DNA from 3 places in the Desulfitobacterium metallireducens DSM 15288 genome. Region 1 is predicted to be linked to each of the others. Evidence: riboswitches for the same ligand, from Rfam matches in the RefSeq annotation. Region 1 holds a riboswitch; each other region holds the start of a gene.
What was found. A riboswitch is a leader RNA that binds a small molecule or an ion and turns the genes downstream of it on or off. The one in region 1 is predicted to bind glycine.
Positions count from the first base shown of each region.

Region 2: linked by a shared signal. The riboswitch ahead of DESME_RS03460 (alanine/glycine:cation symporter family protein) and the one ahead of gcvT (glycine cleavage system aminomethyltransferase GcvT) in region 1 are both predicted to bind glycine.
Region 3: linked by a shared signal. The riboswitch ahead of DESME_RS13410 (ACT domain-containing protein) and the one ahead of gcvT (glycine cleavage system aminomethyltransferase GcvT) in region 1 are both predicted to bind glycine.

Region 1 covers NZ_CP007032.1:2,396,345-2,400,600, forward strand. Annotated here, with positions in the region: gene gcvPA (aminomethyl-transferring glycine dehydrogenase subunit GcvPA) at 1-464, opposite strand, end outside; gene gcvH (glycine cleavage system protein GcvH) at 466-849, opposite strand; gene gcvT (glycine cleavage system aminomethyltransferase GcvT) at 1,064-2,161, opposite strand; glycine riboswitch at 2,354-2,461, opposite strand; gene DESME_RS11705 (methyl-accepting chemotaxis protein) at 2,566-3,423, opposite strand; gene ileS (isoleucine--tRNA ligase) at 3,576-4,256, opposite strand, start outside.
Region 2 covers NZ_CP007032.1:716,905-721,160, reverse strand. Annotated here, with positions in the region: gene DESME_RS03470 (GGDEF domain-containing protein) at 1-310, shown strand, start outside; gene DESME_RS03465 (methyl-accepting chemotaxis protein) at 310-2,037, shown strand; glycine riboswitch at 2,235-2,326, shown strand; gene DESME_RS03460 (alanine/glycine:cation symporter family protein) at 2,475-3,854, shown strand; gene DESME_RS03455 (LiaF transmembrane domain-containing protein) at 3,964-4,256, opposite strand, start outside.
Region 3 covers NZ_CP007032.1:2,756,422-2,760,677, reverse strand. Annotated here, with positions in the region: gene DESME_RS13415 (cell wall-binding repeat-containing protein) at 1-1,764, shown strand, start outside; glycine riboswitch at 1,945-2,036, shown strand; gene DESME_RS13410 (ACT domain-containing protein) at 2,170-2,469, shown strand; gene DESME_RS13405 (PFL family protein) at 3,035-4,256, shown strand, end outside.

The DNA of each region.
Region 1 (4,256 bases):
TTCTTGCGGCGAGTCGCATCGCAGCTCATCAGTGATGCCTCAGCCAAAGCAGAAGCCCCATCATACATTGAGGCATTGGCCGCATCCATCCCTGTCAGCTCACAAACCAGGGTCTGATATTCATAAATCGCCATCAATGTTCCTTGGCTAATTTCCGGTTGGTAAGGTGTATATGCTGTATAAAATTCAGAGCGCATAAGAAGTTGATCAACATAGCTCGGGATATAGTGCTCATAAGCGCCGGCTCCCAAATAAGAAGTATACTCCTCTAAATTCCCATTGCGGTTAGCTATTCCCTTAACCAGTTTCACAAGATCTTGCTCAGCCATTCCTCCAAGAACGTTCAAATTCGTTTTCAGCCGAACAGTTCCCGGGATATCTTTAAATAGATCATCGATCGACTGTACTCCGATCCTAGATAAAAGCTGTTCCCGCTGGTCTGCCGTGTTCGGCACATAATTCATTTTAGTTGCCCTCCTCAAGTAAGGCTTCATATTCGGCTGCAGATAACAAGTCATCAAGAGCTTTGAGGTCGTCTACTTCAACTTTGATTAACCACCCTTCACCGTAGGGATCACTATTTAGTGTATCGGGAGCATCAAGAACAGTCTGGTTAAATTCAAGAACTTTTCCGGTCACTGCCGCAACGATATCGGAAACCGCTTTAACTGACTCAACAGTACCATAAGCCTCTCCTGCGCTTACCGTTACTCCTTCTTCAGGAAGCTCAACAAAAACAACATCCCCTAGACTTTCTTGAGCATGATCTGTAATTCCTAAGGTCACAATATTTCCGTCTACTTTCGCCCACTCGTGTGTTTTGCTGTACTTAAGATTTGTTGGATTCATGATAATTCCTCCCTAAATTTAATTTAATAATAATCCGGGTCGTGTAGCTTCCCGCACATCCATTCACTCAGCGCTCCAGGGCTGACAGCGCCTTTTCCCATCCGTGGAGGCGCTTGCACTAGGCACGTCCATGTGCCGTCGGCGCACTCACTTTTGTGGCAGCTTCGCCAAACCTAAGGGTATTACCTGAAGTGAACCAGAATACAATCCAAATTTAGCGCGCTCTTTTATAAAAGGGGGTAGGGATAATTTGTGCTTTAACCGCTTTGCCTCGAATAATGACGTCTAAAGTGGAACCCATTTCTGCTAAATCAGCACGGACTAAGCCTAACGCGATATTTTTGTTCAAAGTTGGAGAGAAAGAACCCGAGGTGATAAAACCGACTTCTTCTCCATCTTTTTGTATAAGGTAATGTGAACGAGCAATCCCGCGTTCAATCATTTCTAAGCCCACGAGTTTTCGGGAAAGTCCTTTTTCTTTCTGCGCTTCAAGAGCTTCCTTACCCACGAATTTCTCTTTGGCAAGCTTCACAAAGAAACCAATTCCTGCTTCAAGCGGAGAAATCTCTTGACCCAGTTCGTTGCCATAAAGGGGAAGCTTTGCTTCGAAACGCAAGGTATCCCTTGCCCCGAGGCCAATGGGCTGAATACCTTCAGATTTACCTGCTTCAAGAATCTTCCGCCAAAGTTCGGGAGCTTTCTCGGGAGCTGAATAGATCTCAAAACCATCTTCGCCAGTATACCCTGTGCGAGAAATAAGGCAGGGTACCCCGTTTACTTCTCCATGTTTAAACCAATAATATTTAATTTCCGAAAGATCTATTGACGTCAGTCCTTGCAAAATTTTCTCGGATAAGGGGCCTTGCAACGCCAATTGGGCCACTTCAGCTGACTTATTGTTCAACTGTACGTCATACCCTTTAGCCTGTTCAAGCATCCAAGCATAGTCTTTATCCGTATTTGAAGCATTAACCACGATATAGAAATGTTCTATACCATAACGATAAACCAAAAGATCATCAACAATTCCACCCTCCGGATAACACATCGGAGAATACAGAATCTGCCCATCCTGAATTAGGGTAACATCATTGGTAATCAAGTTCTGCACAAAGGAAAGTGCTTCTTTCCCTTTAACATCTACTTCACCCATATGTGATACGTCAAAAAGACCGGCTTTCGTACGAACCGTATTATGTTCTTCAATAACTCCAGCATACTGAACTGGCATTTCCCAACCACCAAAATCAATAAGCTTGGCTTTAGCTGCTTGATGTTCCTCATAAAGAGGAGTACGTTTGAGTTCCGCCACTAAAAAACACCTCCTTAAGTTTTGAGTATTACCAAATTCATGGCTTTCATGAGAAAAGTATAGTGTTACAAGATAAAATGAATATAAAAAGGACAGAGGATAGCGCTTCGCGCTTCCTCTGTCCTTTAACCTGAGAGATTCGCCTTTCGGCTTCCCCTTTGGTGTTCTCGTTCGAGAAACTCTCCAGAGCCCCGTCTTTCAGCAGTACATTTGCCTGAGAGTTTCCCTTCCTAAATGAGCGATCTAAGAAGTTTTCTCCTTCGGCGTCCGGTTTTACCGGATCTCTCCCACTGAAATCATTCGGTCATATGTATTTATCTTGTGTCTCCTACATTATACGCAGACAGTACTTATTCGTCTACTCCTAAAAGCAATTCTTCGAAAATTATTCATATTCATTTTAATTATAATTTAAGAGCTAAACTATTTAAATCATCACCGACGCGTTGAACTTTCTCAATCATCTGGGCAATTTCTTGTGTTGCTTTCGCCTGTTCTTCAGTAATCTCCTTATTTTGAACTACTCCTTGAGTGATTCGCTCGATAATCTCTTGAAATTGATTTAAAATCGTGCCAATCTCATTAGCAGAACGATTGCTTTCCTCCGCTAGTTTCCGTACTTCTTCAGCAACTACCGAAAATCCTTTTCCATGCTCACCTGCACGTGCTGCTTCAATAGCTGCATTCAACCCCAACAAATTGGTTTGAGTCGAGACTCGGCGAATGAATTCCAAAATATTCGTCGTTTCTTTCACTTGTTCTTTACCTTCGTAGGCAACTTCAGATACGGTATGACTGATTCCTGCAACTTCTTCTGCCGAAGCTGCCATTTCCTGAATCGCTCCCGCTGCTTGTTCAATTGCTTGGTGTAACTGGTTGACATGCTTTCGAATTATATCTTTTAATTCCTGATCTTTTAATAAGGAAATAACCATGCCTACAGCGATGCGTGCAACAGGCGTAACCACCTCGATCGGTCCAGCGATTCCAAAGCTTCCTAATTTTGTTCCTTCCGACCTGACCGCTATATTAAGACCCTCACGTTGTCCTCCATTAGATCGCTCTTCATCCTCTTTAGTGACCGCAATTTCATTAACCGAAGTCGTCATGATTTTCTTGCTTCCCTGGTGTATTTTACCTACCCGAGTTCCTGCTGAGTCCGCGATTATTTTTCCTGTTGAATCACATACAATGCCATGAAAGCCACTTTCTGTATAAATCAGTTGAACAATTTGGTCTGCAATTTGCTGAGTAAGAATCACTGAATCCACTTCCCTACTGTTATTGTAACTTATAAATATATTATTTTCCGACAAAATCCTTTGTATATTGTAAACTATCCTGAAGTAAATTGTCTATACAAAAATCCTAAGGGTGAGAGTCTCCTTTTCCACCCTTAGGATTGCTAATCAATCTATTCTATTCCTTTAACAACTGAGGCACACCGTGGGCAGAGCGTGGGATGGGCTTCATCCTTGCCCACTTCAGTATGATACATCCAGCAACGTTCACACTTTTCACCAGCTGCTGAGCTGACCTTAATCCTTAAGCCTTCGATATCTTCGGCTACAGTTGCCTCTACAGGCGTTTCTTCTGTGGGTTGATGTAACTCAACATCAGAAACAATGAAGATTTCCGCAAGGTTAGGAACTCCTTGCAGGAATTCATAGAGATCAGCTGGGGTGTAAAGATCAACTTGAGCGGTAAGCGGATGATTGATGAGCTTATCTTGACGGGCTTTCTCCAAAGCCTTCGTGACCTCAGCACGTAAGGATAAGATTTGATCCCATTTAGCTCCAAGTTGTTCATCCATCCATTCCGGCTTCACTGTAGGCATTTTTTCAACTTGAATATTTACCCCTTCAGCTACACCTGAGACATAAGGCCAAATTTCATCCGCTGTGAAGGTAAGTACCGGAGCAATTAAGCGTACCAGAGCATCCAAGGACTGATAAAGAACTGTTTGCGCAGAACGACGCAGTGTGGATTTCTTCCCTTCGACATAGAGGCGATCTTTGGCAATATCGAGATAAATAGCGCTCATCTCAATCGTACAGAAATTATGGACGGTATGATATACCCAGTGGAACTCATA
Region 2 (4,256 bases), 1.5 Mb from region 1:
CGACCACGAATCCGCCTTTGTCGGTCACATCGGCGGGGACGACTTTTTATTCATCACTGAGAGAACCCAACTCGAAGAACTCTGTGAAGCAATCATCGCTGAGTTCAAAATAAAAACCGAGCACATGGTTGGAGCAAATCATCTCAGTGTTGCGCTTGCTGCCCTCATCCTACCGGAAAATGATGCCTTAACCCCCGCTGAGATTGCCCAACATGCTGCACATCTCAAAAAAGAAACGAAAACTATCCCGGGAAATGCTTATCGAATTGAACCGCTTCGGATTCAAAAAAATGAAGGGACTGGCATTTGATGATTGGATTTCGACATTGGAAAACCGCTTCTAAAATCATTTCCTTAGTTTTGCTCATGATTCTCTTTATGGGAGTCTTAAGTTACACTGGTTATTCTTATTATCTTCAAGCCGAACAGGCTATGAATTCGATTTACTCCAATTCAACCCTTTCAATCGAACTTTTAAGCGATGCGGCAAGCCGGTCAAAAAATTCAGAGCTCTTCACTACCCAAGCTCTCCTCGCCGCAACTGAATCAGGTACCCAACGAACGCTTATAACTGAAGCCAATATCTCAGCAGCACTTGGCGCTGAAGCGCTAGAAAAATATCAGGCTCTGCCGCTTGAACCTTATGAAGAACAGCGTCTAACCCGGTTGCAAGAACTGATCGCAGCAACAAACACTGAGCGTCAAAAAATCCTCACCCGCATGGACACCGAAAACCCAGCTCAGATCTATCAAGAATATCAAACCAAAACTGCACAAAGCTTATTTGAAAGTAATACGATTTATACTGAGCTTCTGGAATTTAACACTCAAGAAGCGGAAGCAACTCTCGCAAGAGATAATCTTAATTTTGCCAGAGCCGAAAAAATTCTATTTGGACTTCCTCTTGCAGCAGGCCTTATCGCTTTACTTATCGGTTTATGGCTGTCCCGGTTAATTTCCAAGCCCTTAAAGCTCATCCTTCAGACAGTTGAAAAAATTGCGGACGGAAATTTAGATGTACAGCCGCTGACGGGTCAAGCCCGCGATGAGGCAGGGCGGCTTGCAACTGGAGTAAACAAGATGTTAGAAAATCTTCAGCATCTTGTAAAACATATCCAAATTTCCGCACAACATGTAGCTGATTCCTCAAACCAGCTTCTCTTCGTAACAGAACAAACAGCCCTCACCTCAGATCAAATAGCCGCCTCAATCGATCATGTTGCTGCAGGAACAGCCAAACAATCCTCTTCCCTTGATAGCACCTTAAACGGTATCGAAGAAATTTCTTCTACAGTAAAGTCTATTGCTACACACAGTTCTAGTGTCACGAGACTCGTTGAAAAAACAGAGAATACAGCTCAGGGAGGTCAAAAAGCCGTTGTTCAAGCGATGACTCAAATGTCTTATATTGGTCAGGGAACAAAGAGTGTTCAAGCGGCGATTCAGAAATTGTCTCAGAGTTCACGCCAAATTTCTGACATCACCGAAGTCATTTCCGGAATCGCTGATCAAACCAATCTGCTCGCCCTTAATGCAGCCATTGAAGCGGCTCGAGCAGGTGAAAACGGACGCGGTTTTTCCGTTGTTGCCGCAGAAGTCAGAAAGCTCGCCGAGCAGACCGCTGGAGCAACCCGCGAAATCGTGGTCTTAATTCAAGACAACGAAAATAATTTACAAGATGCCATTCAATCGATGCAAAATGACGCAAGTTTAGTCAATGAAGGAATTGAAGTCGTTAATCATGCTGGAGAAGGATTCGACAGCATCACTGAGCTCATTCAAAACGTTATGAGTGAAATTCAAGAAGTCACACAGTCGATCTACAGCATCTCTTCCTCGAGTCAAACCGTCACAGCCGCGGTTCGCGATGTTGATGAGGTTAGCCGTGAGACGGCTGCTCAAGCCCAAACTGTTTATGCTGGAATCGAGGAACAAAACGCGTCGCTTGAGGACTTAAAAGTAGCGAATCTTAACCTTACCGAATTAGCGCAAAACCTCAAACTCGAAATAAATCGCTTTCATCTTGATATCCTGTAAAGTATACATAATTCATGAGGCTTTCTGTCACTTTATCCTAATATATCCCTTGAATATAATAATCTAAAAAATTATAATATTAGATAATTAGCTTTAAAACAACTGCATATTACTGGATGATATTTACGGGAGAGTGGCTATTGCCCGCCGAAGAAGTTAAACTTTCAGGTACTTGATTTCAAGTTTAGACCGTAAATTGACAGCACTCTGGAGAGACCCAAATTGGGCGCCGAAGGGGCAACATAAGATTATTTTTAAATCTCTCAGGCAAAAGGACAGAGTATTAGTTTATCTAGGAGATAGCTCTAAAACGCGATCTCTCTTAGACTTACGCTAGCACTCCAGAGTCAAATCTTTCCTGATTTGGCTCTTTTTATATAAGGATTAGTCCTCAAGCTAAATAAAAACAGATTGAGAAAACAAGGAGGAGACAAAACATGGATGCATTTCACAATTTTATTCTCTGGTTAAACACATACCTCTGGGGTCCCCCGATGCTGATTCTACTTTTCGGTACGCACTTATTCCTAACTTTTCGCACCCGCTTTATTCAAAAGTACACCTTCAAAGCGATTAAACTTTCGGTAACTAAGGATACATCCGCTGAGGGGGATGTCAGTCAATTCGGTGCCCTCACTACAGCTTTGGCTGCTACCATTGGTACCGGTAATATTGTTGGAGTATCGACGGCAGTTGCACTTGGTGGTCCTGGTGCTGTGCTTTGGTGCTGGTTGACGGGAGTATTCGGTATTGCAACAAAATACTCGGAAGCCCTTTTATCCGTTAAATACCGGGTTAAAACGTCTGATGGAACAATGCTTGGTGGTCCAATGTATGCTCTCGAAAACGGGCTGGGTCAAAAATGGCTTGCCATATTGTTCGCTATCTTTACATCGATCGCCGCCTTTGGGATCGGTAACACCGTTCAAGCGAATTCCATTTCAGCTATGGTGAATGAAACCTTTCATATCTCTCCCTATATCAGCGGGGCAATCATGGCGATCCTCACAGCTGCCGTTATTCTTGGTGGAATCAAATCCATCGCTCGAGTCACTGAGATGCTTGTTCCTTTTATGGCCATTTTCTATGTCTTAGGATGTATCATTATCTTAGCCATGAATTCTGAATTTGTAGCACCCGCCATCTCTTTAATCTTCCAATCTGCTTTTACCCCTCATGCAGCTGGTGGCGGCTTCATTGGAGCTAGCGTTATGATGGCTGCTCGATACGGTATTGCTCGAGGTCTCTTCTCCAATGAGTCTGGCTTAGGTTCTGCTCCAATCGTAGCAGCTGCAGCTCAAACGAGAAATCCTGTCCGCCAAGCTCTGGTGTCTTCTACCGGAACTTTCTGGGATACAGTCGTAGTCTGTGCAATGACCGGACTTGTTGTTGTCAGTAGCATCATAAGTAACCCTGCAGCAGCGGAAGGCTTAAAAGGAGCTGCTCTGACCAACATGGCTTTTGAGCAAATCCCCGTAATTGGTCCGATTGTACTTACCGTTGGTCTACTCACTTTCGTATTTTCAACCATCCTCGGTTGGTCTTACTATGGTGAAAGAGCAATTGAATACCTATTTGGTAAAATTGCCATTACGCCCTACCGTCTTTTTTGGGTTATTGCAGTTTTCCTTGGCTCCATTATGAGCCTTCCTTTAGTATGGGATATGGCAGACGCGTTCAACGCCTTGATGGCCATTCCGAACCTTGTCGCATTACTTCTCTTAAGCCCCATCATCGTATCTGAAACAAAGAAATATCTCTGGGAAGACCGATTGGATGAGGTTTCTGATGAGCCTATTCCCATCGTCGGAAAATAACCTTTAATTCATGCCGTATCTATACCACTTAATATGTATACCAAATAATCCCGTAACATTTTATTTTGTTACGGGATTATTCATGCTTTATCTCATCTTATATGATACTTTAGTAAATTTTATCAGAGCTAGCGCTTGGAGTGTCAGGCCTTACTAAATCAATTTTTCCAGCCGCTACCGACATTGATAGATCTATCTTCGACTTTGCTGAATCATAGTTAGGACTCACCCATTCTTTATCCTGTAAAAATAGCCCATCCCCAGCAAAATTAGTACTGTTTGTAAAACCACTAATTTTAATTTTAAGCCCCACTTGCTCGGGAACGACTAACGTAACTTTTGAGGCTCCCGCATTAACCTCTGCTTGAGTCTTCGTTCCTGTGTCTCCAAAACGTAATTCCA
Region 3 (4,256 bases), 360 kb from region 1:
GCGCCGATCCTTGCGGTTACGTTGTTATTAGGTTCAATTTGGGTAAGTCCTGCTTTAGCTGAGGAGAATAGTATTGCCAATACCTTGACTTCACTTTCTCAACTTAAAATGAGTGAGTTACCTAAAGACCCGGCCGAGAGGCTGGGAGGAGTTGACCGTTATGAAACGGCTGCACAAATTGCTGAGGCGGGTTGGGCGGATAATTCAAGCGATTATGCTGTTCTTTCTGCTGGAATGGATGAAAACTTAGTCGATGCTTTGACGGCCGCGCCGCTAGCCCATCTGCGAAAAGCTCCGATTCTTTTAACAGAGGGAGATACTCTTAATTCTTATACCGAAAAAGAATTGAAAAGGCTGGGCGTAAAGACGGTTTATGTCACAAGTGGTAGTGGGGTTATTAAATCCTCTGTTCTTGATACACTCGAAAATGGTCTCGGACTTAAAGTTGTTCCTTTAGGGGGGCAAGACCGCTTTGAAACGTCGTTAAATATTGCGAAAGAGTTGGGTAGTTTTGATCAAGTGATCGTGAGTACGGCCTATAATAATGCGGATGCGTTATCGGTGGCAGCAATTGCGGCAAGTCAAGGAATACCGATTTTTCTTTCGGAGGCCGATCAACTCCCACAAAGCGTAAAAGAATATCTAAAGACGAAGCAAATTAAACAGTCTTATGTATTAGGAGGAGAGGGAGCGTTGAGTTCTGTCGTGGAACAGGCGCTCACGAATCCAAAACGGTTAGGAGGAAGCGACCGTTTTGGGACCAATGTAAAAATTATCGAAGCTTTTGCCGGGGTAATTCAAGGGAAAAAACTCTATTTAGCCAGTGGTAATGATAATAATCTTGTCGATGCTTTAGCAGGATCATCTTTGGCATCTCAAACTTCTTCAGCGATCTTTTTAATTGATAATCAAACTTTACCAGCAGGAACTCGGGATTTCATTAAGACGAACTTCTTTCCGATTGTGCCCGCTGATTTAGTGGCGCTTGGGGGTAAACCCGTTGTTCCTGATCAAGTGCTTGAGGATATGTCCTCAATGGCCCTTTATGCACAAGATGGAGCGATGGTTGGTTCTGCTCAAGCGAATCTGCCAGAGATTTTGAACGATAATGGAGTTGTAACAGGCAATAATGTTACGGTAAATGGACTAAGTACTCCTTACAATCTGTATATTGAGGGAAATAATGTGACCCTTAAAAATGTTACGGTTCAGGGCGGGATCATAATCAACCCTGGTGCTCAAGGCGAAATTAGAATGGATAACGTTAAAGCGAAGAGTATCTTAGTTCTATCGGGCGGACCCGATGGAATCCAGATTGCTAATAGTGAGATCGCGACGCTGATTGTGGAAAGCACAAGTCAGGTCGGCGTAACGGTTACTACGGGAACGACTATCGAAAACACGGTAGCCAGTGCCCAGGCAACACTTGATGCATCTGGTGGAAGTTTTGGGAAAGTTGTTATTAGCAAGCTTGCACAAACGGAGCCGAATATTGAGCTTCAGGGGACCTTCGATGATCAAGGGGTGGCTGTAGTGGAAGGGGTTGTCACCAACACAAGCCCGAATCGAATTCCTGTCTTATATGTTGTTTCACTGAACCCTGAGCAGAAAGTTGAGCTTAAGGGAAATTATGATCAGATCGTGGTAGTTACACCCTCAAATGTAACCTTTAATGAGGGATCGGCTATTAAAATGATTGCGAATAAGGATGCAAATCTGACGGTCGATTCTTCTATTGTATTAGAGGGAATTACTCGGCAGTAAAGCAAAAGGGGCGTTACACAACTTATGGTCGTGCAACGCCCCTCATCTTATTTCTTTTCAATAGATCTGAATTCACTTTTTTGTTGAAATGTGGTATGCTTCTGCGATATAATAAACCTTAATTTCATAATGAAACAACTGGATGATGCTTTGCAGGAGAGCAGTCGCTTCACTGTAAGTGGACAGATCTCTGGAGAGTTCCGATAAGGACGCCGAAGGGGCAAACAGCGTAAGCTGCATAATCTCTCAGGCAAAAGGACAGAGGGTATTAGCCTGAAATTCTCCAGAGTCTTATCCTTAAGGATGAGGCTTTTTTCATTGAGTTATTCGTTTAAAGTAGGATGAGAAGAGAGTCAAAATGCTAAAACTATGAAAAGTATGGAAAATTGAAGGGAGTTCTAGAAAATGAGCAACAGTCTTACTCAGGAAAAGTCTAATCGTGTAATCGTCACAGTGATCGGAAAGGATCAAATCGGAATTATTGCCTGGGTGACCGGGCGTTTAGCGGAATACTCGGTAAATATTCTCGATATCAGCCAGACGATTTTACACGACTTTTTTACCATGATGATGGTGGTTGATATGAGTCAGTCCTCGATTTCCCTCGGGGAACTTTCGAAGAAGCTCAACGAAGAAGGGGAAGGCCGCGGGCTCAAAGTGACAGCTCAGCATGAGGATGTCTTTACTTTTATGCATCGAATCTAAAGCTCTTGCAAGCAGAGTTACGTTACAGACGCTCGGAAGGTATGCTCGCAGACCAAGCTAAGGGCATAACTGCTGGATGCAAGTTGCGTAATGCCCTCCAAATTCGCCGCGCAGATCTGCTATGCCATCCATGGCGCAGTCTGCACTAGGCACGTCCTGTGCCGTCGCCTTGGCTCAGTGTCGGCGAGCGAAACACTCCAGTGAAGTGTTTCGGCCTTGTGACTCGTTAAGCAAAGGTAAGAGCAATTTTGACCAAGCTTGATCAATGCTCACTCAGAGTCCTCGCTAACTGTAATTGTAACTTGCTTCGAAGAATTGCTTGAAGATTGACCTGCAAGAGTAGCTTCCCGCACAGGAGTGAACGATTTCGCGGAGGGGCGGGACGGCGCACGATGCTTCCGTAGCATAGCGAAGCCACCTGGTTCACATGCAGAAAGCAGAAGGGTTTGGCGAAGCTGCTACGGAAGCGCGTGTGCTAGCCCTGGAGCGCGAAGTGAACGGATGTGCGGGAAGCTACACGACCCAGACAAACTACAAATAACTTAACAAGTTAGGAGAGAACGGAATGACTCTAAATATAACACCCCAAGAGATTATGCAAACACTAGAGATGGTTGAACAGGAGAATTTAGATATTCGTACGATTACGATGGGAATCTCACTTCTCGATTGTGCAGGAGATGACATCAAAGTCGTGGAGCAGAAAGTCTATGATAAAATTACCCACCGGGCGGAGAATCTCGTTCAAGTTGGGGAAGAACTGGCGGCGCGGTATGGAATTCCGATTGTTAATAAGCGGGTTTCGGTGACTCCGGTGGCCCTATTAGGGTCGAATTTTAAGCCAGAGGAAATGGTACGCCTTGCTAAAGCCCTAGATCGAGCGGCGAAAACAGTAGGGATTAACTTCTTGGGCGGATTTTCAGCACTTGTCCAAAAAGGCTTCACCAAGGGAGATGAGGCTCTTATCGCGGCGATTCCTCAAGCGCTAGCCGAGACAGAGTATGTGTGTTCCTCAGTTAATATTGGGTCAACTAAAGCTGGAATTAATATGGATGCTGTTTTGAAAATGGGCCATGTTGTGTTGGAAAGCGCACGGCTTACAGCGGATCAAGATGGAATTGGTGCGGCTAAGCTCGTTGTATTCTGTAATGCTCCGGAAGATAATCCGTTTATGGCGGGAGCGTTCCATGGAGTGGGTGAACCGGAAGTGGTCATCAATGTCGGCGTGAGTGGACCTGGTGTTGTGGCGAAAATGGTCGAAAAAAATCCAGATGCGGATTTGAGCGAACTGGCTAATCTAATTAAACGAACGACGTTTAAGATCACACGGGCTGGAGAACTCATTGGACGCGAAGCTTCGAAGGCCTTGAACGCTCCGTTTGGAATTATCGATTTGTCCTTGGCCCCGACGCCTGCGATTGGCGATAGTGTAGCGGAGATCTTGGAAAACATGGGTCTTGAACGTTGCGGAGCGCATGGGACAACGGCAGCCTTAGCCATGCTGAATGATGCCGTGAAAAAAGGAGGAGCAATGGCTTCTTCCCATGTTGGGGGATTAAGTGGAGCGTTCATTCCTGTTTCGGAAGATGCGGGGATGGTTTATGCTGTAGAAACGGGAGCGCTTACTATCGAAAAGTTAGAGGCGATGACCTGTGTCTGTTCCGTGGGACTGGATATGATTGCAATTCCAGGGGATGTGGAACCGGAAACGATTGCTGGAATTATTGCGGATGAGGCTGCTATCGGTATGATCAATAAGAAGACGACGGCGGTTCGTGTGATCCCGG